3 regions of the Paenibacillus sp. lzh-N1 genome follow, and region 2 is predicted to be linked to each of the others. Evidence: riboswitches for the same ligand, from Rfam matches in the RefSeq annotation. Region 2 holds a riboswitch; each other region holds the start of a gene.
The links. A riboswitch is a leader RNA that binds a small molecule or an ion and turns the genes downstream of it on or off. The one in region 2 is predicted to bind thiamine pyrophosphate.
Positions count from the first base shown of each region.

Region 1: another riboswitch for thiamine pyrophosphate. It lies ahead of C0638_RS05570 (ABC transporter substrate-binding protein); the one in region 2 lies ahead of C0638_RS19480 (thiamine phosphate synthase).
Region 3: another riboswitch for thiamine pyrophosphate. It lies ahead of thiC (phosphomethylpyrimidine synthase ThiC); the one in region 2 lies ahead of C0638_RS19480 (thiamine phosphate synthase).

Region 1 is NZ_CP025696.1:1,224,034-1,230,017, reverse strand. Features, by position in the region: gene C0638_RS05590 (TatD family hydrolase) at 1-506, opposite strand, end outside; gene C0638_RS05585 (ABC transporter ATP-binding protein) at 499-1,452, opposite strand; gene C0638_RS05580 (ABC transporter permease) at 1,498-2,274, opposite strand; gene C0638_RS05575 (MTH1187 family thiamine-binding protein) at 2,271-2,564, opposite strand; gene C0638_RS05570 (ABC transporter substrate-binding protein) at 3,080-4,123, opposite strand; TPP riboswitch at 4,320-4,429, opposite strand; gene C0638_RS05565 (pyridoxamine 5'-phosphate oxidase family protein) at 4,700-5,134, shown strand; gene C0638_RS05560 (bifunctional 2',3'-cyclic-nucleotide 2'-phosphodiesterase/3'-nucleotidase) at 5,351-5,984, shown strand, end outside.
Region 2 is NZ_CP025696.1:4,286,941-4,292,924, reverse strand. Features, by position in the region: gene C0638_RS19495 (thiazole synthase) at 1-199, opposite strand, end outside; gene thiS (sulfur carrier protein ThiS) at 202-405, opposite strand; gene thiO (glycine oxidase ThiO) at 402-1,550, opposite strand; gene C0638_RS19480 (thiamine phosphate synthase) at 1,608-2,201, opposite strand; TPP riboswitch at 2,531-2,639, opposite strand; gene C0638_RS19475 (ABC-F family ATP-binding cassette domain-containing protein) at 2,725-4,278, opposite strand; gene C0638_RS19465 (cupin domain-containing protein) at 4,716-5,255, opposite strand; gene C0638_RS19460 (hypothetical protein) at 5,609-5,984, opposite strand, start outside.
Region 3 is NZ_CP025696.1:878,781-884,764, reverse strand. Features, by position in the region: gene C0638_RS03970 (Fe-Mn family superoxide dismutase) at 1-464, opposite strand, end outside; gene C0638_RS03965 (alpha/beta hydrolase) at 715-1,752, opposite strand; gene C0638_RS03960 (IclR family transcriptional regulator) at 2,051-2,794, shown strand; TPP riboswitch at 2,912-3,023, shown strand; gene thiC (phosphomethylpyrimidine synthase ThiC) at 3,207-5,021, shown strand; gene C0638_RS25285 (hypothetical protein) at 5,227-5,379, opposite strand; gene C0638_RS03950 (YitT family protein) at 5,887-5,984, shown strand, end outside.

The DNA of each region.
Region 1 (5,984 bases), 2.6 Mb from region 2:
TCCAAAAGGTCGCAGGCAATGTCTGCATCTTCATAAACAGCGTGCAACACAATGGGTTTGCTATGTTTGCTTGCAAACTGGATAAAACGCTCCAGCAGTGCTATGTAAGGAGCGAGCTCAAAAGGCTCTCCGCTGCGTGAAGCCTCGATCCGATTGTAATAGGGCAAGCCAACTTCGCCCACCGCGATCATCTGCTGTACATGTTCGTCCATCCAGTCAAATAACAGGTCAAGCTCGGTATGTGCTGGCAGAGCCTGTTCTGGATGAAAGCCGAAGGCGGGACGTACTAGCCTGGGCCAACGCTCAGCCAGGCGCAAGTTGGCTTGACTGGAGGCGAGATGCATGGACACAGCTATGATGGCTTCTACATGGTTGTCGGCAAGCGAAGCGAGCAATAGCTCCTGTTGTTCAGGCGGGTAGCTGTCTACATGAATGTGCGCGTCGATTAAGGGAACAGTTGCTGCCGCGTTCGATCTCAATGCAGAGTGCATGTTCCAATCATTCATAATGGTTTACCCTGTCGTCCGAGGTGTATTTGCGGATGCTTTCAGCGGCGTCCATGTCGCCGTCCAGTTTGTGCTTTTCCTCGCGCATCCAGCCAGTCATGGTCCGTTTCCATTCCATAAAGCGTGGATCCAGGGTGATTTCTTCCCTACGCGGGCGGGGAAAAGGAACATCTACGACATGCATCACTGAAGCAGGTCGCGCCGACAGCACATAAATGCGGTCGGAGAGCAGCAACGCTTCTTCAATGCTGTGGGTAATGAACAGCACAGAGCGGCGGTTCTTCTCCCACATCCGCAATAACCATTGCTGCATGTCTGCACGTGTCAGCGCATCGAGTGCGCTGAACGGCTCATCCAGCAACATTAATTCCTGTGGGCTGAGCAGGGCGCGGAGAAAGGCCGCGCGCTGCTGCATGCCACCAGATAGCGTATGCGGATACGCCTTCGCGAACTTGCCCAGTCCAACCTGTTCGAGCCATTGCAAGGCTTCTTTTCGATGTTCACGTTCGCTGCCGTATCGGGAGCCCGCTGCTGCATCCTTTCGTGGTGCATTTTCCTGCCCGAGCAGTATGTTGTCCAGCGTGGTGCGCCACGGGAAAAGGGCGGGCTGCTGCGGCATATAGCTGATATGCCCGCGTTCACCAGTCATGTCCCGTCCATGCATACGGATACGTCCCTGCTGCGGCTTGAGCAGCCCTCCGATGATGTGAAATAGCGTGCTTTTGCCACTGCCTGACGGACCGATGAGAGAGACAAATTCGCCCGGTTTAACGGTAAGGGATACATCCTGCAGTACAGGCAGTGAGCTTCGCTTTTCCCGGAAGGCGAGGCTGATCCCGTCCAATTCCAAAGCAGGAGGGGCAGGCGTCATTACCTGCAGTTCTCCGGCTTGTTGCTGTTCATCAGCGACGGGTGGTGATGTCAAGTCAGTCGGATGCAGACTCATATATGCCACGTCCTTTCATTGATGCTTTAATGCAATATGTGGAATCTACTCTTGGTCAGGTTTCCAGCGAACCAACCATTTCTCCAGTAGTAAAATAACGACAAACATCAGCAAGCTGAGTGCAACAATAATACCGATAGCGGCAAAAATGAGATCCGTACGATAGGCAGACTTTTGCAGCAACATATAATATCCAATTCCTTCACTGGCCCCAATCCATTCGGCAATGATCGCGCCCATCACACTATAGGTAGCAGCGATTTTAACGCCAGAGAAGACTTGTGGCAGGGAGTGTGGTAGCTCTAGCTTTAGAAAAATAGCCCTGCGGCTTGCACCTGACATTCGCATGTAATTCATCATCATACGGTCTGTCCGTGTCAGCCCGTCCATGGCCGCTACAGCCACGGGAAAAAAGCATACTAATGTAATGACCATAAGCTTGGGCAGCACCCCAAAACCGAACCATACCATGAGCAACGGACCGAGGGCGATAATCGGAATGTTTTGGCTAAGGATCAAGAGCGGGTATAGAGCAGATTTGAGAAAAGGAATCGTATGAAGAACGATGGCGATCAGCAGTCCCGTTGCTGTCCCTATAGCAAATCCCGCAAGCGTCAGGCGAACCGTAGCCCATGTATGGGTGCCAAGCAACGCCGATTGCGCCATGCCCTCTTGTACGATTAGGGATGGAGCTGGCAGGAGCCAGGATTCAATATGTAAATAGTTAACCGCTCCCTGCCAAGCCGCTAAAAAGAAGAGGACCGCCACAAGGGGCGGCCATACGCTTTTCCACCAGGATGCGTTCTTGCCTTTCGGATTCATGGGCGATACTTCTCGGTCAGCTTGTTCATGCTGATGCCCTGTGGGTTATGTGCGATTTTGATCTGTGAAATGACGCTGGGACTTCCAGCTTCCGTCAAGGCCTCATGCATGTCTTTGACGACTTTCAGCAATTCGTCCAATTCGCCCTCCATTGTGGTATCCAATGGATTCACCTGATGCTTGACGCCGGAACGCTGAATGACCTCAATCGCCTTGTCTACATATGGATAAGAGTCTTCGTTATTAGGAGTTTTAGGGATGACTTGAATACTGAGCAATGTGTTAGCCATGCGAATTTCACCTGTCCTTTTTTGTTTAAGTTATTAGGAAAATAAATTGGTTTAAGGCGGGGAGACCGCTTCACGGTTCATTTGATCTTACGATCGCTGTTGCCGCGGGATTCTTTGAATAAAATTTAAAAGGTAAGAATCCCCCTGAGCATATGCTTCCGAAGCTAGCTTTCCTAAAGAAAGCTTTCAGGCGAACACCTCGCTTCTCCAGATTCAAATGAATCGCTACGCTGCCAACCGCCTTATAAGCACCTTATTTTTAAAGCAGGGTTGTGTGGCATTTTTACACACAAGCGCACCTGCTTTTGCGCTTAGATACTATGAGACTAAAGAATAAACCAAGTGGAGCGAGAGCGAAGCGGACGGAATGGTGCTGTACAAGCGAAGCGGTCGCTTTTGTCCCCGGATTTTTACCCTGCTGATGCTTTAATCCGGAAATCCGGGGGCGGTGGCGATGGAAAGCATCATCAGTCCGCGTAGTGGCACAAAGGCTACTTCAAGCTCTATTTACAAGATCAACGCTTGGGCAAGAAGTCGTTTGTAAAGGCTTTATCGACTTCCAAAGGTTTGCTGAGCAGCTTGCGTTCATACATCCAGTCCGAGTAGTTTTTCCATATCTCCGCTTTTTGTACGCCCCATTGCGGGGCATCGTCCTGATAACGCGGACTTAGCCATTTTTGACTAGCGAGTACCAGTTTTTTGTCCAGCTCCGGCACAGCTTTACTTAAGATATCTGCCGCTTCTTCTGGATGGGCGATAGTGTATTCATAGCCTTGCGCGGTAGCGTCCATGAACGCCTTAACCAGCTCAGGATCATTTTTTATCGTCTGTTCATTGCTCACAATTACAGGTGTATAGTAATCGAGGTTTTTGGAATAATCTTTTACATATAGCATATCCAATGGCTCACCTCGAAGCTTGGCCTCAATCCCGGTCCATGCGTAGAAAATCCAGGCAAAGTCAATATCCCGCTTCACGGCTGTAAAATAGTCTGCATTACCCATATTGACGATCTTCACTTTGCTCACATCACCTTGGTCTGAATCCATGATGGATTTCATGACCGCTTCTTCTACAGGAGAACCCCAGCCGCCGTAGCTTTTACCCTCGAAATCTTTCGGGCTTTTAATTCCGCGGTCTACCGGGGCTGCGAAGCCAGAGGTGTTATGCTGAATCACCGCAGCGATGGATACGAGCGGCACGCCTTGGATGCGAGCCTGAGTGACGCCTTCTTGATAGCTGATACCAAAAGGTGCAGCATTCGAAGCAACCATTTGGTCGGCTCCGCCTGAGCCTGGTTGAACAATTTGGACATTCAAGCCTGCTTTTTCGTAAAATCCTTTGTCCTTGGCGACATAGAGTCCTGTGTGATTCGTATTGGGTGTCCAGTCGAGCACGACTTTAACATCTTTGAGCCCCTTTGCCGAGGTAGACGTTGAAGTGTCGGCAGCAGGAGCCTCCTTTTGAGATGTAGGGGGATTGCCGCCGCAAGCGGTCAGAGTCAGAGCCATGAGCCAAAGACTGATTAGACCCAGGCTTAACATTTTCATGCGCTTCATCTTTGTGTTCTCTCCTTTTTAATTACCCGTTGTCCGTCCAATCAGACAGCTTATGTTCCCCATTTTCACAAAAATAACATCTGCCGGAATGCAATCTTTCCAACAACTTCATCTTCAACAAAAAAAGCGTCCCGGGATTCCGGGACGCTTGCGCTTGTATATACCAAAGTAAGGGATGTCCTGTTTTAATAAAAGGCACATCTTGCTTAAGCATTCCTACGCTGGCATTACCCAGATCAGGTTGTAAGGGTCAGTGTCTTGGGACACACTCTCAGCCGGCCGATTCCAGCACCCCTGGCATTGTATGGTTTAATGGGTTCGTTTATTCGGGTTTACTACGACGATTATATGCCTTGAAGGCGGGTCTGTCCAGCCTTAAGGAAGCGCTCACGGTTCATTTGCCGAACGACAGGGTACACTTTTACTGTGAGCTTTGATCTGAAAATGAACATGAATCATTCAGATCTGTTCTGGTCATGTTATTTTCAGAACAGCTACACTGTATGTTTAGGAGAGCTGGTGCCAAGTGGCATAGACTCTATAGAATTCTAATTCGTAAAAAGGAGTTGTTGTACTGTGGGTAAAACGGATACATTGGATCGCAGTCAGCTGGAACAAGCCATTGTGAAGGCTTTGGATAACAACAAATTTTGCTCGTTAGGTACGGTAGAGGGCGGAAAACCGAAAGTGCGCTATATGGCCCTTTTTAACGATGGAATGAACATTCATCTGGCGACGGATCGCAAAACACATAAAGTGGAAGAGCTAAAGGACAATCCGAATGCTTATCTGCTGCTGGGTTATGAAGTGGGTGGTACGAAGGAAGTCTTGGAAGTGGAGGCTACCGTCCAGGTTACAGCTGATGAGGGGTTACGCAAACAAGTGTGGAATGATTCTCTGAAAAAGTGGTTTTCCGGACCTGATGATCCCGATTATGTCATTTTAGACGTCAATCCGACTCGTATTGAGTACGTTGGTCAACAAACGGAGCGCCAGGTGTGGACGAAATAGAAACAATATAACAGACAAGCCAGTAAATTTCCAACCTTTTCAGGAGATTTACTGGCTTTTTTATGCGAAAAATAATTATTTTTTCATAAATATTTTAAGCAAATGACTACTCTTTTGTCTGGCGTTGGATTAAAATAGGAATGGTGGGTTCAAAGCTTACATATATGTGCAAAAGTATGTATATGAGGCATACACCTTAATGAGGAGGGGTATATTTTGTTATTTCGTAAAAATTGGTTTAAAGGGTTTACAGCAGCAGTTGTAGCTTGTAGCCTGCTGGTGTTTTCAGCCGCTCCATCCTGGGCAGCTAGCGATTCTCGCGATAGCGCTACGGTGAATCTGCGGATCATGGAAACGACGGATATTCATGGGGCACTGATGAATTATGACTACTATTCGGACAAAGAAACCAACGAATATGGCTTGGTTAGTACAGCTAGTTTGATCCAGAAGGCACGTAGTGAAACAAGAAACAGTATGTTGTTCGATAATGGTGATTTGCTGCAAGGCAATCCATTAGGCGATTATATGGCTCGCAATAAAACCTTTGAGAAAGAAGGCGGTGTTCATCCGGTCTACAAGATGATGAATTTAATGGGCTATGATGCAGCTACAGTGGGCAACCATGAATTCAACTACGGTCTCGACTTTCTGGACAAATCGCTCAAGGGAGCTGATTTTCCTTATGTAAATGCGAACGTTTATGTTGATAAAGGGGGGCAAGCTACTAAAAATTATTTCACCCCTTATCAGATTCTTGATAAAACAGTAATGGATGAGAAGGGCGAAGAGCATACACTCAGAGTGGGTGTCATCGGTCTGGTAACACCTCAAATTATGCAGTGGGATG
Region 2 (5,984 bases):
GAAGTGTATACCGGCTCAAATCCAGTGTATCGAGAAAATGCTGCTTATCCCGTTCCTCCAAATTCAGTCTGCGCACAGCGAACGTTAATATTTCCGTCTCAGCAGCCTCTACGGCTTGGGATTGGATATCCAGATCCGAAAATTTCCCTGTTCCTAGCAACAGCCTTGAGGTAAAAGATGCTTTTCCAATGGTTAACATGATCAACCGCCTCCTACAAAATGTACGATTTCTAGGCAATCTCCATCCTTAAGTACCGTTTCATGATGATCTTCACGGGTCAATATATGCCGATTCAGCTCTACCACTACGGTTTTCACCTTTAAATCAAGTTCATGCAGCAATTGATCCACACGAGTGATTCGATTGGAAATGGTCATGCTCTGTCCGTTAATGGTCAGCTTCATAAGCTTTCCTCCTTGAAAAGTTCAGAAGAAAATTTACTTATTCCAAGTCCAGCTGCACCAGCCCCTTTAAGCATAGCTGCCATCGCTCGCCCAGTCGCATCACTAAGCAGGACACCGTTGCGATAATGCCCGACTGCAGCATAGACGCCCTCTACTCCAGGAACAGGCCCAATGAAAGGACGCTCCGCAGCCGCCTGCGGACGCAAGCCTGCCCATGCACGTACAAAAGAAGCTTCCTGTACACGCGGTAACCAGGCAGATGCACGTGCTAACAACCCCTTTAAGCCTCCTACGGTCACCTCTTTGTCATATTGATGCGGAAGACTTGTGGCACCAATCCAAAGCTCGTTATTCTGTTTAGGCACGAGGTAAATATCGTCAGCATAAATGGTATAATCCAACGGATGATCCTTCGAGGAGACTGCTACCGCTTCGCCCTTGACCGGGTATAGTGGATAATCAAACCCAATTTGTTCTAGCAATTTCAAGCTGTCCAAGCCTGCGGCAATCACGACCTGATCGCAGGAAAAAAATCCACTATCCGTTCGCACACCACAAACTCGACCATCCTGTATGACCAGTTCCTCAGCTTGAGTTCCAGACCATATTGTTGCTCCCAGCACCGCAGCTGCCCCTGCATAAGCACGGCAAAGCTGGACAGGAGACACTTGTGTCTCCTTTGATCGGTAGATAGCCCCAATTACTTGATCTGCCAAGCCCGGAATCCGTCGGGCCAACTCCTTGGCATCCCACCAAATGGGACGATCATCCTCTCGCATATTCGCAGCATTCCAGCGTTTTTGGCCCTCTGCTTCCGAACGAAATGGGGTCACAAATCCTCCTGTACGAAAGTCCACTGAAATACCCGATAAACGTTCCAAATCACAGACAAGGTCAGGGAATGCATCTCGACTTGTACGGGCAAATCGTGCCAGCTCAAGGTCTGCAAACTCTTCACTTTCCGCTGCCAGCATTCCCACCGCTGCTCCTGATGCTCCCTCACCAGGGATCCATCGTTCCAGCATGATCGTACTACGTCCCTCCTTAGCCACATGATAAGCAATGGAACTGCCGATCACACCTCCGCCTATGACCAAGCATTCAGCGTGTCCTATCGCTTTTTTCTCTGTATGTGTCTTTGACATATGTTCCGTGTCTCCTCTCCAGTAAGCATTCTGCTTTCCCTTCGTCTTGTTTTCTTGCTACAGGTCGTGAACTACAAGATCTACCATTCGCCTATATTCCATCGCTGCTGCAACGGGTGACTTTGCTTCCCATATACCAGACATCACCGCAATTCCGCTTGCTCCAGCATGATAAAGCTCTGGAACATGATGGGGTTGTATGCCTCCCAGCGCTATCACCGGAATGTCCGACAATCTGCAAATGCTTTCAAGCTGTGCTATACCCCGCGGTACAAGACCAGCTTTACAATGGGTCTCATATACATGACCAAATAGTACATAGTCTGCTCCAGCCTGCTCGGCGGTCTGCACCTCCTCCAACGAATGTACAGACACTCCACAGCGTGTACCCTCTGAAAGTAGACTTTTCGCATCCACCACAGATAACCCATTAGCTGGAAGCTGGACAGCTCCTGCCGAGGTAAGTAAAGCTACGTCCACGCGGTCATTTACTACAATTTGCCGCAAAGGAACTTCCTGCTTGATCATGCTACGAGTCAAAGAAAGCAAAGCAGAGGCACCCTTCTGTTTCGAACGTGCGTGTACATAATGAATATAAGGACAAATAGCGGCAGCCACTTGGGGTACATTCACACAGGAGACACTTTCCATCGTAATTACGTGTAATTCGATCTCATTTTCACCTCACTTGGACTAAAGAATATGAACTTGTGTTATCAAAAAATCGTATTAGCTGAATCTATACTGTTGTAGCTCCATATTGGGTAATATCATACGGAGCCAGCCACTTGTACCAGCAATAATGAAAGGAGATCATATGTAAATCCGTCTACGGAAAATCGAACAAATGAAGATGAACGAAACGCAAAAAGCCACTTCCCAAAGGAAGTGGCTTGACAAACGTTCAAAATCAAACGGACTATTATATCCGTAAACGTATATCGTTCCTGCGCAAACAAAAGTAAAGAGCTACTACCTTGTTTGTACAGTACTCACTTCCCTACGCTGGCATAACCCAGATCAGGTACAAAGGGTCCGAAATCCATTTATTTCGTCTCAGCCGCATGGGCGGCTCCCCTAGTGTGACTATTTTATTGTATCAGCTAAAGATAGCTTAGCATATTTTCCTAATTCTGCAAACCCCACCTTGTGTGAAATCTGTCAGAACTGGATTTTAGTTAACTTTACTAGACCACTCTTCTACATTCCACGTTTTGGTTACCCAATCCTCGTAAAAGTCCGGTTCGTGGGATACAAGCAATACGGTCCCTTTGTATTCCTTCAAAGCGCGTTTGAGTTCATCCTTTGCTTTGACATCCAAGTGGTTGGTAGGCTCATCAAACAGTACCCAGTTGCTCTCACGCATTAGCAGTTTACAAAGGCGGACTTTAGCCTGTTCTCCACCACTAAGCGCAGACAAAGGCCGCGTGATATGCTCATTCTTCAAACCACAACGCGCCAAATGCGCTCGTACTTCATGCTGATTCAAATGTGGGAATTCATTCCATACATCGTCAATTGGTGTAATTTTCTCTGCCTTTACTTCCTGCTCAAAATAAGCGGGCTGCAAGAAATCTCCTTGATAGGTTTTTCCGCTGATCGGAGGTATTTTCCCCAGAATGGTTTTGAGTAACGTAGACTTACCAACACCATTGCAGCCAACAATTGCGATCTTTTCGCCACGTTCGATCGTCATGGACATTTTAGGCAAAAGGGCATGAGTATAGCCAATTTCAAAGTCAATACCTTCAAAAACTGTTTTCCCGCTTGCACGGGCTTCTTTGAACTGAAAGGTTGGCTTTGCGGCTTCTTCAGGCTTATCAATACGTTCGATTCGATCAAGCTGCTTTTCACGGCTTTTTGCACGACCTGATGTAGATGCGCGCGCTTTATTGCGCTGAATAAAGTCTTCCTGTTTCTTAATATATTCCTGCTGCTTCTCGTATGCATCAATATGCTGGGCTTTGTTCAGATCCGCCATTTCAAGAAACTTTTCATAGTTAGCTGAATAACGGGTCATCTTAGCAAATTCAAGATGGTAGATTACATTAACGACTTGGTTCATAAATTCAGTATCATGTGAAATTAGGATAAAAGCATAGGGATAATCCTTCAAATATCGCGTAAGCCACTCAATATGCTCCACATCCAAATAGTTGGTAGGCTCATCCAGCAGCAATACATTTGGCTTTTCCAACAGCAACTTCGCAAGCAGCACCTTTGTCCGTTGCCCACCACTAAGGGCTGCTACATCCCGATCCAGTCCGATGGCGGAGAGACCTAATCCATTCGCCATTTCTTCAACCTTCACATCAATGAGGTAAAAATCCCCCATATCCAGTTGCTCTTGAATTTCTCCCATCTGTTCCAGCAGGACTTCCAACTCTTCGGGAGAAGCCTCTCCCATTTTGTCCGTAATCTGCATCATTTCCTTTTCCAGTTCCAACAAAGGAAGAAACGCGTCTTTTAATACATCACGTACTGTTTTACCTGGCGTTAGCTTGGTGTGCTGATCCAGATAGCCATAACGTACACGTGGAGTCCATTCCACTTTGCCTTCATCTTTAAGCAATTTTCCAGTCAGAATGTTCATGAGTGTCGATTTACCAACACCATTTGCTCCTACCAATCCTACACGTTCCCCCGCAAGTAATCGAAAGGAAACATTTTTAAATAACGCACGGTCCCCAAAGTTGTGGGATACATTTTCTACAGTCAATAAACTCATAAGCTGTTTTTGGCTCCTTATTGTCTCATCGGCATTGCCGAGTGTTCTTATTTCATATAGCTATCGTTTCTTTCAAAGCTTTATTGTAGCACATCCGGCACCCTTATCGGAATATTGAAAACAGCGAATTTTAAGGTTTTCAGATGGATTGGCCTAAAAAAAGAAAAACAGTTAATCGTAGTAGCACTTAAGCTCCTCTTCGGTAGGTACGTAAGGAGTTTCTTGCTGCTTTGGTAATCTAAGCTTCTAGTATACAGAAGCTTACAATTCCCTAGCAATGAATGCCTAAATAATTGATAAGTTCTAATAACAATTAATAAAAAGGAACTCTATGTAGACAGTCCTCATGAGTATCGGAGGAATAATAAAATGGAGAAAATGTAATCATCCCGGTCTGGGTTCTTGACCGGGATGAAATAAAATTAATTTATAATTGGCTATCTTTCAGCAGACATGGCAATTTCTTTTGTTTCATGAACTGTACCAAATGGATGCTCAGGCGGTGCATAGATAACGTATATCTTAAGGGGCGTATTTCCTGTATTAATTACATTGTGCCATTTTCCAGCAGGTATCATAATTGCATAGTCATCATAGGCCATCACTTGATAATCTAATTTGTCTTTCCTATCCCCCATTTGAACAAGTGCCTGACCTTCTTCAATACGTATGAATTGATCAGTTGTTGGATGAGCTTCTAAACCGATATCATCGCCAACATTAATACTCATCAGAGTCACTTGAAAATGTTTCCCTGTCCATATAGCAGTACGATAATTTTTGTTTTGATTTGCAGCCTGGTCAATATTCACTACAAATGGACTTTGTCCATAATCTCTTAATATTATCTTTTCATTGAGATTACTGTCGTTGTTGTACCAATTGTAGTATTGAGGATTATAACTCCGATAGTTGTAATTACAGCTGTTATACATAGGAATATGCCATGGGAAGTGATGGCATGATTTAGGGTACATACTCATTCTCCTTTTTTTGATTCAGTGTTTACTTATCATATGCGGTTGCCTATATAAAGGACTAAAAACCTTCAACATTAGGCAAGTGCCTAAATGATGCCAAGACAAAAATATTCACAAGCGGTTTCGTCTTTTACTTCAACAGATATTAGCACTTAAATTTACATATAACTGCATATACTTTGCGAGTGGTGTCAGCTTCGTTGGAACTCCCCCGATATGTCGAGTATCAAATTCCATTTATTTGACTCACTCTTTAAAATAGCAGTGACCATAAAATCGAAAGACTAGGCTGTCACTGCAGGCCAACCTTTTAGTTGACCTAATAATACGAAACCCACCCCGGAGAGTGATTAATTTAAGCTGTTATGATATTTGTATTCGAAATACCCAGCAGCTGCCGCAGATTTTTCATCCGTAAAACGCTCAACCGCTTGAAAAGGAGCTGGATATGAATCTCTATAAAAATATTTCATTCCAGTACCCGGTTCTATGCCTCCAATAATAGATTGCTTTCGGACGACTCTTCCACCACCAAACCCATAGTTATTGTAATATCTGTCTCCAACTGGAATGCCTTGGATAAACGCGATCATACCCACATCATCTATCGTGTTATACCATTCCTCTTGTGGAATGAGTGGAAGAGTGAACGTATAGGAAATGCCATTCCGTGCTGCTTTTTCGTTATGGACGTTAATCATTCGAGCCAGATCTTCCTGAACGGTG
Region 3 (5,984 bases), 2.2 Mb from region 2:
AGCAAACCTAGCTGCCGTACATATTCCTGTGATTGACGGTTCGCAGTTTGCAGCAAATCGTCCAGTCGACGATTTAATTCTTGAGAGGCAGGCTGTGAATTCAAGCCTGATTCGGACAACGGTTTCTCTCCAGTTGCTGATGCGTCTGATCCCCTTGAATGGGCTGATGATTCATCCAGCTGGTGTGTATGAGCTTGGGGAGCAGACGACGCTTTTTTCTCCTGATGTTGCCATGCTTGTTCTACCGGGTCAAGCGCGCTCCGTTGCTCTTCAAGTAGCTCTATGGCGGCCCGTTCCGTTTGTTCAAATACGGTTCGCCAATCATCCAGTAGCCGCACATAAGCAGGTTCTAGCCCTTCAGTAGCGGATTTAATCACTTCCACATGCCAACTTTCCTGCTGCTTCCAATGACGGATTTCCTCCAGCACACGTAAGGGCAGGAAAGACCCATAAGTACTCAGCATCGTTTTTACCTCCCGTATCCCACTATGGCTATCCAGCAGATCTAGCAGATCTGTCCTGGATGCATATGTACCCAGTATATTCGCCGTCCCATCGGGAATATGTCTATGAACTTCCTTCATCAGGTTATACCTTTTGCACAGAACAATAATTAATCGTGGAAAATAAAAAAAGAAGCCTGTCTACGGCACGGGTTAAGTGTCCATAGGCAAGCTTCTTCAAGGCGATGAATGCTTATTCGAAAATAATTCTTTACTGCGTAGTCGTTTGTTTATGGGCAGCAGCCGTGGTTTTCTTGTCCTCCAGCTCCTGTACACTGCTTAAAAATGTCGATACCCGTCGTAAATATTCACGAGGATGCTCTCTGAAAATAAGCTCATGTATCCCGTTTTTGACAATCCATACACTGGAAAGCGGGTTGGTCTGATTGGCAGCGAGCTTTTCCGCAATGGGGTAAGGGGCCTTTTCATCCTGTGTACCGTGTACAAACATGATTGGAAACGGATAGTCCTCCTTTTTTACCTCCTGATATGGAATCTGATGCAAACTGGTGCCGTTCAAGACTGGAAACAGCAACTCCAGTATTTCCAAAGATGGATGTCTCGGCAAATTAATTTGATTGTGAATGTTATGGTACAGCGTATCCGGTTCCAGTAGGAAGGTGCTGTCCAAAATCATCGCGTCCACATCTTTGGTTTGCAAACCCGCCTGAAGAGCGGTTCCTGCTCCCATAGAGAAGCCCCATACAATAATTTCCGACGAGCCGCGTTGTTTTGCAAGCTGGATGGCCCCAAGAAGCTGTTGGGATTCTGCCTTGCCTCCGGTTGCGACGGCCTTGCTGTTTTGTGACGCAAATCCGTAATCGAACATGACCACATTAAAGTTCAAGCTATGGGCATAATGCGCCAGATCATACATGGGAATCCAGCTTTCTTCACGGTTGGCTCCATAGCCATGACTGAAAATAATGGTTTTCCGCGATTGATCTGCCGGGATATACCAGCCTTGTACCATGCGGCTACCATCCTTGGCTGGGAAGCTGACTTCCTCATAAGGCATACCTTTGGCTTGCATCGGATTAGAGTATAATGGCGCGACGGTGGGATTCGTAAGCACCCAGGCGATGTAAGCATGCAAGGCAATAAAACAAAACAACAGAAAAAATACGACCGACAGCAGCAGAGCAATCACAACGTGCTTGAACCGCAGCATACGGGGATTAAAGAGTGGGGTGGACGGCTCCTGAACAGCGGTCTGTAGCTGAGCGTTACGCTGGGATGTCGAAATCATGTAAGAGCCTCCTTATATAGAATTGATCTTCGAATCATAAAATTTAGGTATAATTCCACTTGAAAATAGTAGGGTATGTCCGTATAGATACCTATTATCGTATGATGGGTATTATCCAAAGTCAACGTCTGAACCGGAAAAGTAAAAATGATGCAAAGAATTGTCGATGTTTGTTCTTGTTCTGTAATATGGTTGTCACAAAAACATCGGTTTACAGTAGCCGCGACTATTCTATATAATTTATGTAACCATGTTTCATAGTGTGAAACGAATATGGATACAAGAGGAGCGGTTCACGATGGAAGACCGTAAATTAACCGTCCGCGCTGTAGAGCGTGCACTTGATATACTGCTGTGTTTTACCGCAGAATCTGATCTTGGTCTAACGGAGATTGCCTCCCAAATTGGTCTACATAAAAGCACCGTTCATCGTCTTTTGACTACGCTAGAGGATCGGGGATTTGTCGTTCGGAATGCCGAAACGGAAAAATATCGGCTTGGTTTTCGCATATGGGAGCTGTCGACGCATCTGTCCCAAAGCGATGAGCCGGCGGTGTTGTTACAGCCTGCAATGGAAGGACTGCGTGATCGCTTAGGGGAGACGGTCAGCTTGTACCTGCGAGATGGAAGCATGCGTATTCGCATACAAGCCGTGCAGAGCAATCAGGCGATCCGCAGGGTTGCTCCCGTGGGAGCGCGTATGCCGCTGGCTGTGGGAGCCTCCAGCAAGGTGCTGGCGGCCTTTATGCCGCCACAGGAGCTGGAGGTACTGCTAAGCAGTGAAGAATGGCCTCCCTCGGTAGATACTGAGGTATATAAAGCCCAGCTGCAGGACATTCGTGAGAAGGGGTATGCGACTAGCTATGAAGAACGTGAGCCAGGAGCTGCGGCTGTGGCCGCGCCTATTGTGAACCGAAAGGGACAGGTCGCGGCGGCTTTATCTGTATCCGGCCCGGTCAGTCGACTTGCGCCTGAGACGCTGCATGATTTTGCTCCGGTTTTGATCGAAGCAGCTAAGGAAATGGGGCTTATGCTCCCGTAACAGTAATCAATACAAAAGGAAATCATACAAGGGTTGCCAAAGCTATAGATTTAAAGTAGTCTGATAGAGATGGCGGGTTGTCTGTTATAGCCGCCAATTCATGTGAATAGAAAGTATCACAGTTACTGGGGGAGCCTGTAATGCGGGCTGAGATGGAATCGGGCAAGATTCCGGACCCTTTGCACCTGATCTGGATCATACCAGCGTAGGGAAGTAATCGGCCATTGAAATGTATACGCAGCTGCTGTCTGCGGTGACGCATAGGGTTTTATTCCATGTGCGTGCTATCTGGATAGCTGCCTCGTTTGATTAGCCGGTTCCCTAGGGAACCGGCTTTTTTGCATAGATCAGCGCCACCCTCGGAATGGTTCCGGATCGGTGTGTCATTTCAACGATACGGGAGGAATGGATCATGAAACCGACAGAAACCGAAGGAACAAAAGAAACAGGAATGAAATCAACAGCAGTAGAGAAGGCAAGTGCGGAGCAATCCAGTAGGGTTAATTCTTTCCCGGGGAGCCGCAAGGTGTATATTCAAGGTTCTCGGCCGGACATTGCCGTGCCAGAGCGTGAAATCGCGCTGCATCCCACACATACGCCGCAGGGGATAGAGTATCATGAGCCACTGCGTGTGTACGATACCAGCGGTCCGATGACAGATGAAGCCTATCAGGTGGATATTCGTCAGGGCTTGCCACCATTACGGCGAGCTTGGGCACTGGAACGGGGGGATGTGGAGGCTTACGCGGGCCGCGCCGTCAAGCCGGAGGATAATGGACTGAAACCCGGCTCCAAACGGGAAACAGTGGAATTTCCCGGCGTGACTAACCGTCCGCTTCGGGCTTCACAAGGGCGCACTGTGACGCAAATGCATTATGCGCGGCAAGGGATCATTACGCCTGAAATGGAATTTGCGGCGATCCGTGAAGGAGTGGAGCCCGAGTTTGTGCGGCAGGAGTTGGCGGCTGGACGAGCCATTTTACCTTCAAATATCAATCACCCGGAAAGCGAGCCCATGGTCATAGGGCGCCATTTTCACGTGAAGATCAATGCAAACATTGGAAATTCCGCGGTTACGTCCTCCATCGAGGAGGAAGTGGAGAAGATGACCTGGGCTGTACGCTGGGGCTCAGACACCGTCATGGACCTGTCCACAGGTCGTAATATCCATACGACACGCGAATGGATTATTAGGAATTCACCCGTACCGATTGGGACGGTGCCGCTATATCAGGCACTGGAAAAGGTGAACGGCGAAGCAGAGAAGCTGACGTGGGAGTTATATCGAGACACACTGATTGAGCAGGCGGAGCAAGGAGTGGACTATTTTACAATTCATGCGGGAGTATTGCTACGATATATACCGATGACAGCGAATAGAATGACGGGAATTGTATCCCGGGGCGGATCGATTATGGCAGCCTGGTGCCTTGCGCACCATCAGGAGAACTTTTTGTATACGCATTTTGAAGAAATCTGTGAAATTATGAAAACCTACGATGTGGCCTTTTCTCTCGGGGATGGTCTGCGTCCGGGTAGTATCTATGATGCGAATGATGAAGCACAATTTGCAGAGCTGAAGACGTTGGGCGAGCTAACGCAAATCGCATGGAAGCATGATGTCCAGGTCATGATTGAAGGGCCGGGACATGTCCCTATGCACAAAATCAAGGAGAATGTGGATTTACAAATGGAAATTTGTAAGGAGGCTCCCTTTTATACTTTAGGGCCGCTGACGACGGATATCGCACCAGGATATGATCATATTACCTCAGCTATCGGGGCGGCTATGATCGGTTGGTTCGGGACGTCCATGCTGTGCTATGTTACGCCGAAGGAGCACTTGGGCCTGCCGAACAAGGATGATGTCCGCGAGGGAGTTATTACCTACAAAATTGCCGCACATGCTGCTGATTTGGCGAAGGGTCATCCACGGGCGCAGCAGCGGGACGATGCTTTGTCCAAGGCACGTTTTGAATTCCGCTGGCGCGATCAGTTCAATCTTTCGCTTGACCCTGAGCGGGCCTTGTCCTACCATGATGAAACACTACCGGCAGAGGGGGCCAAGGAAGCACACTTTTGCTCGATGTGCGGTCCTAAGTTTTGCAGTATGCGTATCACACAGGACATTCGTGCCTATGCGGCAGATAAGGGACTGAATACCGAGGAAGCCGTCGTCGCCGGGATGCGTGAGAAGGCAGAGCAGTATCGGGATGGCGAGCGATAAATCGGAAGCGATACGAAAGTCAATCAACTGGGAAGCCTCAACAAATAGTACAGTTAAGCTCGTCAGAGGTTTATTTCCATGAACGTATGAGTTTAGGTTTAGAAACGCGTGACATAGCAAAAAGCCGTGGTTCTCTACAGTCGATGTAGAAAACTACGGCTTTTCAGCTTATGTAAAGCGAGATATGCACCGGCTTAACGGCGCTTTATTTTTTACCCATTTTTTCATTCAAAATGTCCTGAAAGCTGAGCTTCTTCTCCGAGCTATCTTCTTTCTTCTGCATACTCACCGCGTTGGCACGTTGGTATTGGTGGTGAAAGGGCATCAGGGTGTGGACAGTTAAGTTCATTGTATTCATGTGGGTCATTCCTCCAATTCCATATTGTCAAATTCAGATTGAGTTGCTTAGGACAACTGTATAGGACTATTTATATGTACTTGATGTCGTAATGCCGTGTAGGTTGCTTGGTAAGGTTTCAATCATTATACCCGCATTTATCCAAAGTAAAACGCTTTTGCCATAAAACAGGAAGATGGTCGTATGTGTCCAAAATGTGTATTAGGAGGATGGTCATTTTAGGGGAAAATGTGCCTAGGGCCTAAACAAGGGCTAGAGGCCCGTTTTCTTAGTTTAGTAGTCGGGATTGTGTTTTTTTGTCGAATAACCTTGTATTAGCAGAATTTTGCGGAATTCTAAGGTTGGACTAAGGCAGTCTGGTGGCGAATTAAAGTGTCAAAGTTGTATTGACTTTATGTTGGGGAGTGGATACCATGAACTGGTTGTCAGCGTATTTTGGCAAGAAGAGTCAGCCAATCCATCTGGCAATTCATCCGTTGAAATGTTAGAGAGAGGATTAGAGCATATATGAAAAAAAGTATTGCAGATATCGTATTTATTATTCTGGGTGCGTTTTTTTTCGCGCTGGCTGTTAATCTGTATGTGATCCCGAATGAGTTTGGCGA